DNA from 2 places in the Oryzomonas rubra genome. Region 1 is predicted to be linked to the other one. Evidence: riboswitches for the same ligand, from Rfam matches in the RefSeq annotation. Region 1 holds a riboswitch; the other holds the start of a gene.
What was found. Region 1 has a riboswitch for thiamine pyrophosphate ahead of thiS (sulfur carrier protein ThiS). Riboswitches for the same ligand answer to the same signal wherever they lie in the genome.
Positions count from the first base shown of each region.

Region 2: linked by a shared signal. The riboswitch ahead of thiD (bifunctional hydroxymethylpyrimidine kinase/phosphomethylpyrimidine kinase) and the one ahead of thiS (sulfur carrier protein ThiS) in region 1 are both predicted to bind thiamine pyrophosphate.

Region 1 covers NZ_SRSD01000005.1:223,744-227,939, reverse strand. Annotated here, with positions in the region: gene ET418_RS09995 (flagellar motor protein) at 1-38, opposite strand, end outside; gene ET418_RS09990 (flagellar FlbD family protein) at 42-362, opposite strand; gene ET418_RS09985 (AAA family ATPase) at 461-1,552, opposite strand; gene ET418_RS09980 (PilZ domain-containing protein) at 1,620-1,946, opposite strand; TPP riboswitch at 2,114-2,213, shown strand; gene thiS (sulfur carrier protein ThiS) at 2,315-2,515, shown strand; gene ET418_RS09970 (thiazole synthase) at 2,605-3,384, shown strand; partial or broken gene thiE (thiamine phosphate synthase) at 3,588-4,196, shown strand, end outside.
Region 2 covers NZ_SRSD01000009.1:76,501-80,696, reverse strand. Annotated here, with positions in the region: gene thiC (phosphomethylpyrimidine synthase ThiC) at 1-342, opposite strand, end outside; gene thiD (bifunctional hydroxymethylpyrimidine kinase/phosphomethylpyrimidine kinase) at 376-1,851, opposite strand; TPP riboswitch at 1,924-2,030, opposite strand; gene alr (alanine racemase) at 2,429-3,562, shown strand; gene selD (selenide, water dikinase SelD) at 3,635-4,196, shown strand, end outside.

The DNA of each region.
Region 1 (4,196 bases):
AATCCCATTAACAAACCTATAAGTGTTGCTATATCCATGTCCTAGAATTCCTGGCTGTGAAATGGAACGCGCTCGTGCTCGTCGCGATTGGCGATGGAACGGTCTCTGTTCAGCGTGGCACTGCTAAAAAGATTTTTTTTCGTCTTATCGAGGTACTTCTTGCCTGCGGGGCCTCCGGCGCGTCGAATGATCCTGGCGCGGAATGCCACGACCTTGGTGATGATGTCGGTAGCGGGTTCCTTGACAATGAAGTGGTAACCGTTGAAGAGTGTTATGACCGTATCGGGTGTCTCCTCGATACTGACGATGTGGTCGGGGTTGACATACATCACCTGCTTGTCCAGACGGGTCAATGGGATCATAATACCACCGGAAATATGAATGTTTGTCTATAAATATCAAAAACCGTGTCAGGTCAAGAAGTTTTTGCCTGAAATTGAAAGCGGCACATTATCGTTCGTTACAACAATGCATCGATAGCCGCAAAGTCGATGTAACGTTCAGAGGTGGAGTTGATCAGCTCGATCTTTTCCAGGTCATCCGGGCCGATCTTCGAGACATGCTCCCTGAGGCGGTAGAAAACCTCCGAAGAGGTCTCCTCGACGCGGATATAGGGGATTTTGCTGTCGTCGAGAATCTGCTGGGTGATGAGCGACATGGGTGCGTGCCCGCTGATGACCAGGCCGGTCAGGCGCTTTTTGAAATCCGGTATATGGTGCAGCGAAGAGGCGGTGACAATCAACTCATCCCTCGAACTGGTCACGATGAGCAGCGTGGACTCCTCAAGATGGTCGATGACCCGCTGCGACGATGCCGCTCCCAACTGGATATTATGGCAGATGCGGCTCCTCTCTGTGGGGTTCCCCATGAGCGGCAGGCCGAGCATCTGAGCCACATGTTGCAAGGTCGGATGGGCCAGGACCGGGCTGTAATCGAAGGCGCTCGTCACCAGCAGGTCGCTTCCGCTAAAGGCCTTTTTCAGATAGGCAAGGGAGCGTTCGCGCTTTTCCGGCAGCAGCTTGTTGACCATGACAACGCGAACGTCGGCTTTTTCCCGTTCGTAGAGTGCCAGGTTCAACTCCACGGCGTCTACCACGTTGCCGATGCCGCCGTTGGTAACCATGAGCACCGGTGCGCCCGCCATGGTCGCCACCTGGGCATTGTTCGCCCCGACCACCGATCCGACGCCACCGTGGCCCGCCCCCTCAATGATCAGAAAATCGTATTTCTGCTCAAGCTCGCGAATCGCGCCGGTGATAAGCATGCGGGGCGTTTCCGGGGCAATCTTGCCGTCCAGGAATTTTCTGGTCGAACCGGGTGTGAGGGTCATGGGCGACATGAGGTGCGCGTCCTCATCCAGTCCGTAAACGCTGGCCACCATGGCCGCATCCATGTCCATGGTCAGGCCGTTGTACTCGATGCACTTGGGGCCGATCGGCTTGATGAAGCCGACCCGCTCATATTTTTTGCGGGCCAGATGCATGAGCGACAGGCTGATGGTGGTTTTGCCGCAATGCTGGCCGGTGGCGGCTATGAATATCTTTTTGCACACCATACTCTGCCATCCTTCCCAAAGCCATAAAACCGTCGAGAGTCCGACCGTCTGCCGCCAACCGTGGTTATGCCGCTTCTAGAAACCGGAGGAAGTGCTCTTCGCCGGCCTGGAAATGTAAAAAACGCACCCCCATGCCGCTCTTCTTGACCAGGTGGAAGAGGTTTTGCGGCACTTTCTTTGCCCACATGACCCGGGCATCAACCTGAACCAGATGGTCATCGACGGTAAATTCGATCCTGATTCTGCTGTTGGGCGGGCAGACATTGGCGGTTTTGATGAACATGCCGGTTGTCGATATATCCTCGCTGAATGCCACACGGTTGGCGCCGTCTATGCCGAAACGGATCGTTAAACGCTTTTTGAGCCGCCGTATAATCCTCTTTTCGGTCATTATGGCCTCAAACTAAAGAGCTTATTATGTGACAAAAGCGCCAAGACTATATCACAAAATAGCGGATGCGGGAGAAGAATCGAAAAAACGCGGGTTTCAGTTTTTTATTTTCGCTCCTGTGCCGGTATAAATTCAATTGACAGAGCCGCGTCAATACACTAGGTTAATGTAAACGCTGGGGGAGTTTCGACTGAGAGCGGCGGTGCGTCGCGACCCTTAGTACCTGATCCGGGTAATGCCGGCGTAGGGAAGCGCAAACATTCAGATGTTCCAAGCCGCTTCCGCGGCTTTTTGCGTTTTAGAAGGTTGTTCAACAGCCTGTTCGTGACCCGTGCAGTCAGTTCGTACCGGGCGCTGAAGGAGAAAGCATGCACATTACACTGAATGGCGAACAGGCTGACATCGCCGAGGGGAGCACGGTCGCCGGGCTTCTGAAGCATCTGCAACTCCCGCGCGAACGGGTGGCGGTGGAGGTCAACCTGGCTATCGTTCCCAAGGCGGCCTACGACAGCCGTGGGTTGGCGGAGGGGGACAGGATAGAGGTCGTCCACTTCGTGGGCGGAGGATGAAAAACGGGTAGGGGAACGGTGGGGAAAAATCGCGCGTCAGCCCCCTGCGCCTGAAGTCAACACGTTGTTGCACAAGGAGACATTCTGCTATGACAACCCAAAAGGATACATGGACGATCGCCGGCCGCGAGTTTACCTCCCGCCTGATGGTGGGCACCGGCAAGTACGCCAGCTTTCAACAGACTGCCGCGGCCCTGGAGGCCTCGGGGGCCGAGATTATTACCGTGGCGGTGCGGCGGGTCAACCTGGACCGGAGCAAGGAATCGCTCCTGGATTATATCGACCCCAAGAAATACACCCTGCTCCCCAATACCGCCGGCTGCTACACGGCTGACGACGCCGTGCGCACCTGCCGCCTGGCCCGCGAGGCGGGCATGTCGGATTTCGTCAAGCTCGAAGTGCTGGGGGACGAGAAGACCCTGTTCCCGGATAACGAGGAGTTGCTCAAGGCCGCCCGGATCCTGGTCAAGGAAGGCTTCACCGTGCTCCCCTACACCAGCGACGACGTGATCATGTGTCGGAAGCTGGAGGATATCGGCTGCGCTGCGGTTATGCCGTTGGGGGCCCCCATCGGCAGTGGCCTGGGTATCCGCAACCCCTATAACATCAGGATCATCCTGGAGTCGGTCAAAATCCCGGTGATCGTGGACGCCGGGGTCGGTTCGGCCTCCGATGCGGCCGTCGCCATGGAGTTGGGCTGCGCCGCCGTGCTCATGAACACCGCCATTGCCGGAGCCCAGGACCCCATTGCCATGGCCCGCGCCATGAAGTTGGCCGTGGAGGCGGGACGGCTTTCCTACAAGGCCGGCCGGATTCCCCGCAAGCTCTATGCGAACGCATCCAGCCCGCTGGACGGCATGATTGTCTAGTTTCCGCCCGGAAAGGGTTCTTTTTCGCCCATGCGGCGTCAATCTTCGGGCTTGCTTGTGCGGCGTACCGATGTACGCCTCCGCGCAATCCCTCGATTTCCTTGCCTGGACGAAAAATACCTCCTTTCCGAATCGGAAACTGCCTGATACTTGAATCCGTGACACCTTCACGGCTTCTCTTACGTTATGTTCACCATGTACCCATGAAACCCATTGATTTTCCTCTCTACCTGATTACCGACCGCACCCAGACCGCCGGCCGGCCGCTTTTGGACGTGCTGCGCGCCGCTCTGGCCGGCGGGGTGCGCGCCGTGCAACTGCGGGACAAGGACCTGCCGGACGGCGAGTACGTGGAACTTGCCCGGGCGCTTCGGGTACTGACCCGGGAGTTCGGAGCCCTGCTCTTCATCAACCGCCGGGTCGATGTCGCCCTGGCGGTGGGGGCCGACGGCGTCCATCTCGGGGCGGCCTCCGCACCCGTGGCCGAGGTGCGCCGCCGCTGCGGTCGGGCGATGCTGATCGGCTATTCCAGCCACGGCTTGGCTGAAGCGCGCCAAGCGGTGCGTGACGGGGCGGATTTCATCACCTTCGGCCCGGTCTTTGCGACCCCCTCCAAGGCGGCCTATGGGGAGCCGTTGGGGTGTGAAGTCCTGCAGCGGGCGGTGGAGGCGCTGCCGGTCCCGGTGTTTGCCCTGGGCGGCGTGAAGCCGGAGAACCTGCCCGCAGTTCGGAAAGCCGGCTGTTCCCACATCGCCTTGATTTCGGCCGTCAGCGCCGCCCCCGACCCGTGCCGCGCAACCCGGGAACTCCTG
Region 2 (4,196 bases), on a different contig from region 1:
GGTCTCCGCCACCACGGCCCGCCTGATCTCGTCCACCGGCCCGCCGGTGGAGAGGTCCATGATGGCGTCGGCGCCGTATTTCACGGCGGTGCGGGCCTTCTCCAGCTCCTTCTGCATGTCGGTATCGTCCGAAGACGAGCCGATGTTGGCGTTGATCTTGGTGCGCAGGCCGGTCCCCACCGGCAGCGGGTTGCCGTTGGCGTGTTTGATGTTGTGGCAGATGACGATGGTGCCGGCTGCCAGGCCGTCGCGGATGAATTCGGGTGGGACCCCCTCCGCTGCGGCTGCGATCTGCATCTGTTCGGTAATAAGGCCCCGGCGGGCGTATTCGAGTTGGGTCATTGCGTGCTCCGTATCAAGGGTTGATGGTATGGGTCAGCGGTCGCCTTGCTGGGCGGCGGCAAAATGATTCACCGGGCTATGCCCCTTGCCCAGGGGATGGGCCAGGCGGATGGCGGCGGAGATGAACTCCTTGGCCTTTTCCACGGCGCTCCTGAGCGGCTCCCCTTGGGCGAGGAAGGCGGCGATGGCCGAGGCGTAGGTGCAGCCGGTGCCGTGGGTGTTGCTGGTGAAGACCCGTTCTGCCGCATATTCCCGGCATTCGTAGCCGTCGAAGAGGATATCCATGGATTGGCGGCCGGCGAGATGCCCCCCTTTGAGCAGAACGTTGGCCGGGCCGAGGGCGTGCAGGTCGCGGGCGGCCTGTTCCATATCCGCCTCGCAGCGGATCGCTCTCCCCAGCAGGCGCTCGGCCTCGGGGATGTTGGGGGTCAGCAGGTAGGCCTGGGGCAGCAACTGCTCCTGCATGATGTGGAGCGAGTCCCGATCCAGCAGGGCCGTGCCTCCCTTGGATACCATGACCGGGTCGATGACCAGCGGGATATAACCGGTGCGCTCCGCCAGCAGTTCGGCCAGGGCCGAGACGATGGCCGAGGTGTGCAGCATGCCGGTCTTGATGACGTCCACCGGGATATCGGCCAGCACGGTCGTGATCTGATCCACCACAAAGGAAGGGGGGAGGCCGTGGATGGCCGAAACCTCCTTGGTGTTCTGGGCGGTCAGGGCGGTCAGGGCGCTGGCGGCGTAGCTCCCCAGCAGGGTAATGGTCTTGATGTCGGCCTGGATGCCGGCTCCGCCCCCCGAGTCGCTGCCGGCCACGGTCAGGACCGAGCCGCGCGGGTAGGGGCAGGTACGGTTGAAGAGCAGTTTCAGTTCGGCGGCGGCGATATCGGGACGGGGACTGGACAGGACCGACGAGATCACCGCCACGGCGTCGGCGCCGGCGTCGATCACCCGGCAGGCGTTGCTGGTGGTGATGCCGCCGATGGCCACCACCGGGAGCTTGATGCGGTCGCGGATGGCACACAGGCCGCTGGTGCCCGGCATGTGGGTGATGACCTTGCTGTCGGTGGGGTACATGGCGCCAAAACCGATATAATCGGCACCCTCCTGTTCGGCCTGGAGGGCCTCGTCCAGGTTATGGGTCGATTTGCCGACGATCTTGCCCGGGCCGAGCAGTTCCCGTGCCTCGGCAATGCCGCCGTCGTCCTGGCCCAGGTGGACGCCGTCCGCATCCAGTTCCTTGGCCAGTCGAATGTCGTCATTGACGATGAAGGTCACCCCGAAGCGCTTGCAGAGCTGCTTCAGCTCGCGCCCCTCCTCCAGGCGGGTCTCGTGGCTTTTCTCCTTGGCGCGGTACTGCAGCACCGCCACACCGCCACGCAGGGCGATCCCCACCCGTTCCACCAGCTTGTCATCCTGGTCGGTGATCAGATACACGCCCCCAACCGGCGGGAATGTTTGCGCCGTATTGTTGATGACGAGACGAAACCGTTTGCTGCAGTCGCCCATGGCATATCCCTCGTGATAATAAAAAAGCCGCACTGTTGTGATACAGGCGGCCGGGTTCATGGATAAGATGAACAGTCGTGCAAGCCGCTTTCCTACGCCGGAATTAACCGGATCAGGTTCAAAGGGTCTGATTCCAAAAGGAACCATCTCAGCTCTTGCGAACTCCCCCAGGGCCTTGTAATTGTGTCTACGGTACTGGATTTAACCGTTCCTGTCAATCCCCATGACAGCAGCGGCAGGCTGGAGGCGGTGCGGCGGCTATCGGAAACAATTTCGTTTCCCTGCTTTATAGGAGACCGATGGTGACCTTGACCTTGCCGGTCAGCGCGATGGTGCTCTTGGGCATGGAGTCATCCATGTAACCTGAAGATATGCCTTAAAATTTGAAATAAAGTTAAATTTATTTCATGGTCTGCCGTGCCCGTCCGGCTCGTAACTGCAACGACAACGCCGATAGCCGGCACGGCCCCGGAAACGGCGGCCCCCTTTCACTTTACAGCCAGGGCCGGACGTGGTAATAACCCCTTCTAAAGACATTGTCTCGCCTTTGATTCCGAAACCAAGGAGTGTCATGGTCGTGTACGACAGCCGTCCCACATTCGCCGAGATCGATCTCGACGCACTGCGCCATAATTTTGAGCTTATCCGCGCTTCCATTCCCCGCCGGACCGAGATGCTGGCGGTGGTCAAGGCCGACGCCTACGGCCACGGCTTCATGGACATCAGCCGCGAACTGGAGGCGCTGGGGGTGAACGCCTTCGGCGTCGCCTTCCTGGCCGAGGGGATTCAATTGCGCAAGAGCGGCATCGACAAGCCGATCCTGCTGTTGGGCGGGGTGTATCCGGGTCAGGAGCGCAAATGCATCGGCTACAACATCTCCACCGCCCTCTTTACCCTGGAGCAGGCCCAGGCGCTTAACTTGGCCGCCGGCAAGCTCTTTCGCAAGGCCCAGGTCCATCTCAAGATCGACACCGGCATGGGGCGCCTGGGGATCACCTACGCCGAGGCCCCCGCGTTCCTGAACGAATTGAAGAAGCTGCCCAACATCACCCTGGAGGGGATCGTCTCCCATTTCGCCAGCGCCGATGAACTGGACGAATCGGGCCAGCATTTCACCCGCATCCAGGCCGAGCGCTTCTCCTGGGTGGTCGCCGAGGCCCGCAAGGCCGGCTTCTCCCCGCGCTACGTCCACATCGCCAACAGCGCCGCGGCCCTGCTCCGGGACAATGCCGGCTGCAACCTGGTCCGTCCCGGCATCGTGCTCTACGGCGCCATCCCTTCGCCCGATTTCCAAGGGAAGCTGGACCTCAAGCCGGTCATGCGCCTGAAAAGCAGCATCGCCATGCTGAAATGGGTGGAGCCGGGCACCACCATCAGCTATGCCCGCCGCTTCACCGCCGCCGAGCGGACCCTGATCGCCAGCGTGCCGGTGGGGTATGCCGACGGCTATCCCCGCACCCTCACCAACCGGGGGGAGGCGTTGATCCGGGGCCAACGGGCGCGGGTGGCCGGGACGGTCTGCATGGACTGGATCATGCTGGATGTGACCCATATCCCCGGCGTGGCCGTGGGGGACGAGGTGGTGCTGATGGGGACGGACGGGGCGGGGAATTGCATCCACGCCGAGGAGTTGGCCACCCTGGCCGGCACCATCCCCTACGAGATCTTCTGCGGCATCAGCAAACGGGTGCCCAGGATTTACCTGAAATGATTTAGCTGGGACCCATAGGTCCTATAAGACTCATAGGTCCCATAGGACCGATAGCACAAACAAAGGAAAGTCATGATCAAGCTGACGCAACTGGTAAAAGCCGCCGGTTGAGCCGCGAAACTGGGCCCTGCGGGCCTGGCGAAAGCCCTGGACGGGCTTTGGGATTACCGCGACGAAAACCTCCTTGTAGGTCCTGAAACCTCCGACGACGCCGGGGTCTACAGGATTGCGCCGGAGTGCGCCCTGGTGGAGACGGCCGATATCATCACCCCTCCCGTGGACGATCCCTTTACCTTCGGCCGCGTCGCCGCCACCAACGCCATTTCCGATGTGTATGCCATGGGCGCCCGTCCCGTGACCGCCATGAACCTGGTGTTCTTTCCCGCCTGCTCCCTGCCGGGGGAGATCCTGGGAGAGATCCTGGCCGGGGGGAACAGCGTGCTGAAAGAGGCCGGGGTCTGCCTGGTGGGGGGGCATACGGTGGAGGACGACGAGCTGAAGTACGGCCTCTCCGTGACCGGCCTGGTGGATCCCGCCGCCATCATCCGCAACTCCACCGCCCGGCCGGGGGATCAGTTGATCCTGACGAAGCCCCTGGGCAGCGGCATCATCGCCACCGCCGTCAAGGGGGAGA